Regions from separate parts of the Enterococcus sp. DIV0756 genome, predicted to be linked through region 2. Evidence: riboswitches for the same ligand, from Rfam matches in the RefSeq annotation. Region 2 holds a riboswitch; the other holds the start of a gene.
The links. A riboswitch is a leader RNA that binds a small molecule or an ion and turns the genes downstream of it on or off. The one in region 2 is predicted to bind thiamine pyrophosphate.
Positions count from the first base shown of each region.

Region 1: it holds a riboswitch for thiamine pyrophosphate, as region 2 does, so the genes downstream of both, thiT (energy-coupled thiamine transporter ThiT) here and tenA (thiaminase II) in region 2, are expected to answer to the same signal.

Region 1 is NZ_JBIOLF010000001.1:3,041,948-3,047,295, reverse strand. It holds gene IGI44_RS14655 (2-hydroxyacid dehydrogenase family protein) at 1-111, opposite strand, end outside; gene IGI44_RS14650 (low molecular weight protein-tyrosine-phosphatase) at 165-623, shown strand; gene IGI44_RS14645 (hypothetical protein) at 696-1,058, shown strand; TPP riboswitch at 1,128-1,226, shown strand; gene thiT (energy-coupled thiamine transporter ThiT) at 1,276-1,863, shown strand; gene IGI44_RS14635 (hypothetical protein) at 1,903-2,673, opposite strand; gene IGI44_RS14630 (class A sortase) at 2,941-3,645, shown strand; gene IGI44_RS14625 (patatin-like phospholipase family protein) at 3,781-5,348, shown strand, end outside.
Region 2 is NZ_JBIOLF010000001.1:1,380,325-1,385,672, forward strand. It holds gene IGI44_RS06650 (VOC family protein) at 1-179, opposite strand, end outside; gene IGI44_RS06655 (DUF2087 domain-containing protein) at 203-931, opposite strand; gene IGI44_RS06660 (DUF2268 domain-containing protein) at 1,078-1,986, shown strand; TPP riboswitch at 2,049-2,161, shown strand; gene tenA (thiaminase II) at 2,332-2,988, shown strand; gene ilvB (biosynthetic-type acetolactate synthase large subunit) at 3,106-4,791, shown strand; gene ilvN (acetolactate synthase small subunit) at 4,778-5,278, shown strand; gene IGI44_RS06680 (TetR/AcrR family transcriptional regulator) at 5,289-5,348, shown strand, end outside.

The DNA of each region.
Region 1 (5,348 bases), 1.7 Mb from region 2:
TTTTTTGGAGATTAGCCCCTCGCCCTCATAGACCCGATAATCAAGTCCGGCATCTTCTAATAATTTAGTGCCAAGCTCTGGCAGTTTGGCGGAAAGATAAATTTTACTCATTTACAATCCCTCGTTTCATTTCAATAAATTGACTATAGCACAGGAGGAATGACATGAAAAAGATTCTATTCGTTTGTATGGGAAATATTTGCCGCTCGCCCATGGCAGAGGCGATTTTTCGCGATGCCTTTGAGAAAAAACAGGAGAACAACTTCGACGTCGATTCAGCAGCTACGAGTCGCTGGGAAGTCGGAAATCCACCTCATCGCGGCACGCAAAAAATATTAGCGGAGCATCATATCTCAGCAAAGGGCATGCGGGCTCGACAAGTGACAACTGAAGATTTTTATGAGGCTGATTACATTATCGGGATGGATCAAGAAAATGTCAGCGATCTTCAAGCGATGGCACCAGAAGGAACAGAAAACAAGATTTGTCTTTACTTGGATCGTGTCTCTGAACATACAGGGGAGGGAATTCCTGACCCTTGGTATACCGGAGATTTTGAGGAAACTTATGAATTAATTCAGAAAGGTTTAAACGAATGGTTAACTTTTTTTGAAATGGACTAGATTCCTTGTTTTTTCTTCAAAATTTAAGTAAAATCAAACTACGTAACCATGCTCTTGATAGGAGGAAGCTGAATGACTAAAAACGAGAAGCCTAAGAAGAATTTAATCAAGCTATTTTCGAATTCGTCGTATCGTTTCATCTCGGATTTTTTGAATGATTCTGCTGAAAAACGCGCCCAAGAGCAAGCCAATGAGAATATTTTTCTCAAACTGAAGATGGCCTCTCTACAGAATAGTTTAGTAGTCATTCAAGTTCAGGATGAACATAACGAAGAAAAGTTCCAAACGATCTCAGGCTGGTTGCCCAAAGTAGTCACGAATGATTCGATTGTTATTCGTACCCAGGACAATCAATTGGTGATGTTGACGATTGATCGGATTAAAAAGGTGACAACCTTATCACCAAGCGGCGATCAGGAAAGTATTTCACGATAAAAGTATTTTATACATTTACGAGCAAACAGACATCTGTTATACTCTGAATGTACTAGAAAATAGAATAATACTGTCGCAAAGGGGAGCCCTCGGGCTGAGATTGAGATTACTCTAAACCCTAGTACCTGTTTCGGTTATTCGAGCGTAGGAATTGTGATGAAGTAAAGATATTTACTTCTCCTTTGTGGACTGTATGTTCAAAAGGAGGAGTTTTTTTATGTATAAAACAAGAATTTTAGTGGAAGGAACCGTCGTGGCGGCGTTAGCGTTGGTATTGTCATTCATCCCAACGACTATCGGCAGCAGCTTCACGATTTCATTGGGGATGATTCCGCTAACATTGTTTGCCTTACGTCGGGGATTGAAGCCCGCGCTAATGTCAGCCTTCATTTGGGGCATCTTGCATTTTCCTGCAAGCCAAGTGGTTTATCTTAGCGTCATTCAAGTATTGATCGAATATCCGATTGCCTTTACCTTTGCCGGTTTTGCAGGTCTCTATGCTAAGAAGGTTCAAAAAGCGTTAAGTGAGCAGGATATGGCAAGTGCTCGGAAAAATATTATTTTTGGCACATTCATTGGTACGGGAGCAAGGTTTTTCTGGCATTTTATCGCTGGAGTCGTTTTCTGGGGAAGTTATGCTTTGTGGGGCATGAATCCATGGATTTTTTCATTGGTTATGAATGGTGTCAGCGGAGTTGCAACTGCTGTTGTAACTGCCATTGTGGCGATTATAGTTGCAGAAAAAGCGCCGCAATTGTACTTGCCGAAGGACGGCAATTTGATTCACAAACAAAGTCATCAATAAACAAAAAAAGCATTTGTCCTAAGTTGGCAAATGCTTTTCTTATCGGAATGAAAAGACCGGATCATCATTTTCGACTTCCAAGGACCAAAGTTGCTTGGCACTGTCGTAAGTGATTTCCGCAATCTGTTGTTCTTTTTTAAAATTTTTAGGACTACGCCGCCACCCTTTTTCATCTGATAAAAAGATCGGAATACTGTAAACACGATTTTTTAATTCAGATTGACTGAGGCAAAAAATTGCGCCTTCCTGCAAGATCGGATATAATTCCTTCAATAACTCACCTTCTAAAGGAGCGACTGAAGAGCCTTTGCGGAAAAAAGATCGGCGATCGTTGACTTTTTCCAAGACGATTCGAGTCAATTTGCTAGCTAGGATACGATAGAATTCATCGAGGTAACGATAATACACGCGCATCGTTTCATTCCCTAAGTTGAAGTAGACAAAATTGTTTTGTAACTTATAAAAAAAAGGTGAATGCAGATGAGTCCGCATATGCCCAAAATAGAGCAATTCAGAAATTTCTAATGGAGTTAGTTCCTTCAGCATCGCATAATCATTAAAATCGATCCACTTGCTTCCTTTTGAATGGGTAAAGGCCTTATTATTAAAAAATTGTTGGACTTGATCTGGACTATTAACGATTTTCAAACCTGTATGGGGTTCGTATTCTCCCGCTTCTGCAACTGGATCTAGCAATAACAAATGTTTTGGCTGATGGACGATTCCATCAACAAAATCGCTGGGTGAAAAACCTTTTGAGAGCACAGCATTACTTGTGGAATCAATATATGCAAATAACGTTTCTGGCACAAATTTTCACCCTTTCTAATAGTTGTCACAATTATTTTAACTCAATAATAAAAAAAAAGCTCGTATCTTTTATTTTAAAATTTGATTACAAACCCCTTAAAAACTGCAACATTGAGGCGCTTTTTTAACATTTAAAATCATTTTAATAAATAACGACTTTCTCATCTAATTATTTCTTTTTTTAAATTTTTTTCTATTAAGTGAAAGTAGTATCACAGAGTTTAATAGAATATGATATGATTAGCGGGAGAATGCAGGAGGCTTGAGATGAAGAAAAAAAGAAATTGGCTAATAAATATTTTTCTTTTCTTATTATTGCTAGTAGGTTTGGCTTTGATTTTTAACAATCAGATCAAATATTTTTTGATGCAATATAATGGTGAACGCTATGCCGTAGCGAAAATGGATCGAGCAGAACTCGATAAAAATATGCAAAAAGAAGCGTCATTTGATTTTGATGCGGTTGAGCCAGCAAGTACAGAAGCAGTATTGCAAGCACAATTGAGTAACAAACGACTACCAGTGATCGGTGGGATCGCGATCCCATCCGTAGAGATCAATTTACCGATTTTTAAGGGGTTATCCAATGAGGTGCTGCTTTATGGAGCGGGGACGTTGTCACCCGATCAAAAACTCGGTGAAGGCAACTATGCATTGGCTAGCCATCGAGCAGATCGACCAGGTTTACTATTTACACCGCTTGAAAATGTTAAAGAGGGTGACTTGATCTATTTAACTGATCTGCATAATATTTATACATATAAGACGACACTGAAAGTCCGAGTGCAGCCGACAGAAGTGAAATATTTGGATGTTCAACCAGACAAACAACAGGTAACGTTAATTACCTGTGGTGAGATTGAAGGCGTGACCCGAATTATCGTTCAGGGAGATCTTATAGCCATGACACCTGTCAACAACGCTACCGATCCGATGCGCAAGGCATTTGAGATGGAGCAGCGTACGTATTAAATTATCAAATTTTGAAACAGACCTTTTTCAGAAAGCTTCAAGGCTTGCCTTGAGGCTTTTTGTTGCAACAGGATTTCTGCTATACTGAAATAAATATGCGAAATGAACATACGGTAAAAATCAAGGGAGGAAGCGATGGCGTTAAAGCAAATGTACATGTCAGATGTCTTGGCTTTTTGGGAGAAATTCCAACAGACACAGCTGCTTTTTCCATTTTTTGCCTCTCATGGTCAAGGGCGATCAGCGTTTTTAGCAGCTGTAAAACATGGGGAAGGCTATTGGATACAACGTAAATCCCAATGGCTGCTGGTAGATAAAACCGATGCAGGCGAAGCATGGCATATTAGAAATTTATTGATCTCAATAGATCTTAACTGGCAAACAGCTTTCACGTTATTGGAGAATGCTGCGCGGCAACAATTCAAACGAGTATTGCAGTTAAAACTTGATGCCAACCAAATCCTGCAACAGTGGTTGACTACTCAAGGCTATCAGCTGTACGAGGGTGTTTGGCGAAAGGAACTGATCTATCATACTGGTTTGGTGTTAGGCGGAGGCGGTGCTCGTGGGGCCTATCAAATTGGCGTTTGGAAGGCATTGCTAGAAAAGGACATTCAATTTGAAGTGATTACGGGCACCTCAGTTGGGGGCTTGAATGGTGCATTAATTGCCCAAGGAGATTATAATCAAGCGTTAGCTTTGTGGGAGGAGATCGAAACTGATAAGGTTTTAGATATCACCTTTAAGGAAGTAGAGGAATTAGATTTTTCGGCACAAATGGATCAGTTACGGACATTTGTGCGTACGTCATTCCGCCAACGCGGGATTTCTTCAGCCCCTCTTAGGCGTCTATTAGAGCAACATTTGGATGCCGAAAGGGTTCAAGGAGGTTGCCCCTTTTATGTCGTTGCGACAAAGGTTCCAGCCTTTCAAGAAGTAATTGTTTCACTGAATGAGTGCCGCGACGAGGAGATTATTGATTGGTTGCTGGCGTCTGCATCCTTTTTCCCGATGATGGCAATGGCTAAAATCAAGAATGAGCTGTATGTCGACGGCGGCTATCGCAATAATTTGCCAGTTGATATCGCTTTGCGAAAACCGATTACGGAAGTGATTATTGTCGATGTTCATGGTCCTGGAATAGACAAAAAGTATCGCTTACCAGACGAGGTTGCAGGTCTAGTGTTGGCAAGTCCATGGAGTTTAGGGGATCTTCTGCTATTCCATAGTGCCCGTTCCTCGGAAAATATTGACTTGGGCTATTTGGAGACGAAACGGGCATTAGGCGAGCTGAAAGGCTATCGCTACTTCTTCAGTTGTAAAGTAGATTTTGAAGCGATAACGAGAAATTTTTTACGGTACCTTAAAACCGAGGTTTCAATTGATTTTGGGGCTCTCTATCTAGAGCTGAAAAAGTTTTTTCGTCAAGACATACCGATAGAACGGGTAAGTTTAGCATTCATGGAATTTTTTGCCTATTGGGTGAATGTTTCGCCAGTCCGTGTTTTTACACCGCAGGAATTTATTGAAACGATCCTACGGCAATTTGAGATGCCAATCAAGTTGAATGGAAATTATTCAGTCCAGGAGCAAATTGAAGATTTTATTGAGAATCATAATATTTTTTCGGATTATTATCAGGTTTTACAGATTTATCAGCTGGAGGGACCTTTGGAGACGATGTACCGTCGTTGGCCGATACC
Region 2 (5,348 bases):
AAATCATAGGAGCTATCAAGATATTCGATGACGTTCATATCCAATTCCTCTAAGTAAACCTTGATTTTTTTGCTCAAATCAAAGCCCAAGCTTTCCATCAGTCCATCATAAAAGGCTTCTACTACATTAATATCTCTTACTGTGACTTGCATATGATCGATTTTCATTGGTAACACCATGATAACGGCTCCCTTCAAAACAGTTATATTTTCCAATAGGTCGTGCCATCTACGGTACGACCTAAAATTCCGTACTCAATCAAATATCGTCTGATCGTGACATAATCATCAAACATTGTAGAAATGACCTCATTGATTTCCTTTTCTGTGTATTGCTTTTCAGGAATAAAATTCTCAGCTAATTTTTGAATTAGAATTATCCGCTTTTTTTCTTTTTTTGGTATTTGGTTGGCTTTTCCATTCTCATCAAGGAAAACTTTAAAGACTTTTGCTCTTTCATTTTGTGTTGATACAAAGCGTTCATCAGAATCAATAATTGAATTCGCAGTGAAATCTCGTTGTTCTTTTTCTTCGATCGATTCCAATAAAGCTAATAAAATTTTTGCTTGACGTTTTTTCTCTTTGAATTTGAAACGATGATTTCTTACCGCGGAAGTCGTAATATTCAACTGATCGGCGATTTCCTGATCATCCATACCTTTTGAAAATAGATTCAAAAAATTTTTTTGTGTTTCGCTTAGTCCAGTTTGATTTTTGTCAAGATTAAGTAAAGCAATAAAAGGACCGTGATGTGTGTGCTTCACATGATAGATCATCGCACCTTCAGCTCGAGCGAATTGACTATTCGATTCACTGATCGGGTAGACAAAGCGATCATCAAATGTTTGATCACAATATAGGCAGTGAAAAAGAAATTCTCCTTTTTTTGAATAACCTTTTTTTATTTCTTTGATAGTTAATTCATTCTCCATACCATCTCTCCTTTTCAATATAATGCTAACACAAACTGAAATTGTTTGCAAATTAAGTTGCGAAATAAATTTTGGTCTTTATTTTTAAGTGCTGTTGACCTTTACGTAACGTCAACGATTATGATAAAAGAAAGGAGGTTATCATAGTGAATAATTTTGAAGTAAAACTAGTTGATTCGCTGAGCTTTTATGAACGATGTTTGCACAGTCAGGTGGACGAAAATAGCTTTCGTTATGAAATCATGCAGCCATTTGAAGAAATGTGGCGCTACTTAAGCGTTCCACTTGTACCTAAAACACCGGGAGGTTACGACGTAGTAATGGCATCAGAGATGCTAGGCATCTGGACACCAAGGAAGGAAATAGAGTTGATTAAATCAAAAGTAACTTCATTGAAAGACACGAATATTTTCAGGCAATACAATCAGGTGATTAACGAGAGTGTTCAACTTTTTAATGATATTGGGTATGACATTCCTGTGAATGAATTTCGCTTGAATATCTTACTTGGTGATTCCGAAAATAATATATTGATGGCAAGTGAGGGATATAGTGGATTTGGCGGTATACCTGGATACATTTTGCTGATTGTTGTACCGAATGCCTTTAATCGAACGCGATTAAAATCAGCATTAGCCCATGAGTTTAATCATAATGTTCGCTTTACTTATGAACCTTTTAATCATGGAGATGTAAGTGTCGAAGATTATTTAGTAATTGAAGGGTTAGCGGAAGTTTTTGCTGAAACCCTTTATGGAGTTGAACAGCGTGGTCCTTGGGTACAAGAGTACGATCAAGAGGAGTTAGAGTACACAATCGAGGTAATGAAGTCTGGACGAGAGGCTCGTGGCTTCGATCAGGTTTCCGCTTATATGTACGGGGATGAGGTGGCGCGTGAACAGGGCTACCAGCCAGTGGGGCTTTCAAGAAATGCCGGATACACGATCGGCTATCATCTTGTAAAGGATTATTTAAAAAATACTGGAGAAACAATTGCTCAAGCTACTTTGACGCCAAGTAGAACGCTAGTCGAAGAATCCAGAATATTTGATTAAGTTCAGATGATTTTAAATAACGGTCGTTTTACTAAAAAGAGTATGTTATACTTTTAATAATTGAATGACACTAGGGGTGCTTTTGAAGCTGAGATTATACCCATTGAACCTGAGATTATACCCATTGAACCTGAAACAGTTAGTACTGACGCAGGGAATGTGTGATGTTTTTAGAATTTGCACCCGACCGTTTTTTTGCGGTCGGGTTTTCTTCTGTACGCATGTTTTGAGCAGCAAGCCTCCTTTTCATTCTTATGTGAATAAAGGAGGTTTTTTTATGGTTTGATCCGAGATGATTTCTAACAAGTAAGAACACTAAGAAAGAACAATAAAAGGAGACTGAGAATGACTTTTACAAAAATTGCACGTGAAGAAGCAGCATTCTATTGGGAGAAGAGTTTTGAACATCCGTTTATCCAAAGACTGGCAGCCGGAGATTTAGAATCAGAGATCTTTCGTTACTATCTACTTCAGGACCGTTATTATCTTGAACATTTTAGTAAGCTTTACAGTAAGATCGCGGAACAGACGAATGATCAAGAAGCCCAGCAGCAATTGAAAGAGAATGCAGAAAATCTTAAACTTGGCGAAATGGCCATTCGTAAAGAATTCTTTTCAGAATTGGCGATTTCGGATCAAGAGATTCTGGAGACACCAATTGCTCCCACAGCGTATCACTATGTTTCTCATATGTATCGACAGTTAGTTGATGGGACACCAAACACTGCTTTTGCCGGCATGCTTCCTTGTGCCTGGCTTTATCAAGAAATCGGCGTTCGTTTGATTGAAACAGGTTCACCTGATTCTTTATATCAGCGATGGATTGAAACGTATGCAGGCGAAGCAGCTGCAGAAGGGATTAAAAAGGAGTGTGCCCTCTTAGATCGTTTGTATCAAGAAAGTCTAAAGAAGGAGCAACAGCAAATGATCCAGGCTTTCGTGATTAGCAGTAAGATGGAGTATGCTTTTTGGGAAATGGCTGTCAAGCTGGAAAAATGGTAGGAAATAGGAGATCGTTCGGAGGAGAACGGTCTTTTATTTTTTGAAAACGGTTGACAACTAATGTAAGTTGTATGTTAAAATGCAAGTCAATACTTGCATTTTAAGGAGGCGTGAAAAATGATTTCGGGAGCAGAGATGGTTGTTAACGCTTTAGTCAAAGAGGAGGTTGAAGTTTGTTTTGCCTATCCGGGCGGGCAGGCTATTGATTTGTTTGATGCACTTTATCAAAGAGAAGAGTTTCGGGTTGTTTTGCCGCGACATGAGCAGGGACTCATCCATGCTGCGGATGGATATGCTCGATCGACGGGAAAAGTTGGTGTTTGTCTGGTAACTAGTGGACCAGGGGCCACAAATTTAGTTACTGGAATTGCTACTGCAGGCTATGATTCTTCCCCTTTAGTTTGTATTACAGGTCAGGTCTCGACACACTTGATTGGAAAGGACGCTTTTCAAGAAGTAGATATGGTAGGAATTTGTCGTTCAATTGCAAAATATGCAGTAACCGTCAAAAAACGAGAAGATTTAGGAGAGATTCTAAAAAAAGCGTTTGTCATTGCACAAACTGGCAAACCAGGTGTGGTAGTAGTAGATATTCCTAAAAATATTCAGCAAGAACTTGGCTCAGAAATGTATCCAGAAGAAGTCACAATTCGTGGTGGTCAGAAAACACCACATATTTCATTTGAAAAATTAACAGAAGCGGTTGAATTGTTAAATAGCGCTAATAAGCCTGTGGTACTTCTCGGTGGTGGAGTTCATCGTGGAGCAGCCTATCGAGAAATAGCAAAATTTGTTGAAAAGTATAACGTGCCAGTTGTCACAACGATTATGGGAAAAGGCGCGTTGCCTAACAATCATGTGAATTATATTGGTAACGTAGGAATTCATGGCAGTTGTGCGGCGAATCACGCCCTTATGAATAGCGATGTTCTTTTCGCAATAGGGACAAGGCTAAATGATCGCGTAACTGGAAACACAACAACATTTTGTCCGCTAACTAAGCTGATCCACCTAGATATTGATCCGGCTGTCATTGATAAAAATGTCGATTCACAGATTCGCCTAGTAGGTGACATCAACGATTTATTACCAAAAATAACTAGTCATCTTCATCAATCAAGCTATGATGAGTGGCTACAAGAAATAAAAAAAATCAATGAAATTCTGCCTGTTCGGATGGAGGAAAGGGGCCTAACTCCTGAAAAAATAATCAAAAAAGTGAATGACCATTTCTCAAATGCTATTGTAGTGACAGATGTTGGACAAAATCAGCTGTGGACAACACAATTTCTTGAAGTAACAAAAGAGCGTCAATTATTAACCTCAGGTGGTCTAGGAACAATGGGCTTTGGCTTTCCTGCTTCGATTGGTGCAAAATTGGGAAATCCCAGTAAGGATGTTCTGACAATCACTGGTGATGGAGGATTCCAGATGAATCTTCAGGAGCTAGCAACCATTATCCTAGAAAAAATTCCGATCATTATTTGCATTTTCAACAATAGAAGCTTAGGAAACGTTCGTCAGTGGCAAGAAATGTTTTATGGGGAACGCTACTCTTACACGATGTTGAGTAATAGTAATGACACGTATGTACCGGACTTTATTGCATTGGCACACAGTTATGGGTTAGAAGGAATGAGAATTACCAAAGAAGAAGAGCTTGATAGTGCCTTTGAAAAAGCAAAACAATCGAAGGATAAGCCAATTGTTTTAGAGTTCATGCTTGAAACGGAACAAAAAGTGCTACCGATCGTTGCACCAGGTCAAGGGTTAAAGGAGATGATCACTTATGAAGACAACTGAACAGAAATGGTTAAGTGTTTACGTTGAAAATGAAGTAGGAGTACTAGCAAGAGTCTCTGGATTATTCTCTGGGAAATTGTATAATTTAAATAGCTTGACGGTTGGGGAAACGGAAGCAAAAGATATTTCTCGGATGACTATCAGTCTTTTTAGTGATGATCGTACCTTTGAACAAGTCAAGTATCAGTTAAGCAATATGATCGAAGTGATTCAAGTGATTGATTATTCCGACATTCCGATCCACACTAAAGAGGTGATGTACATTAAGCTTCCTTATGATGAGAACCTAGAGAATGACCTGGATAAATTAGCTAAGAATAATTCATTTACTATTGTTGAAGAAACAACACATCAATTACTGATTGAGTGTATAAATACGGATAAGCAAAATAACCAATTAATTGCCGATCTAAAGCAATTCATTTCTCAAGAAATCGAAATAATTCGGGGAGGAAGTGTGGCGATTGCAAGTTTAGTGAAGGAGTAAAAAATTCTGTATGAAAAATACCCGAACCAATATTATGGCTGCGACAAAAAAGCTAATTGTTGAAAAAGGC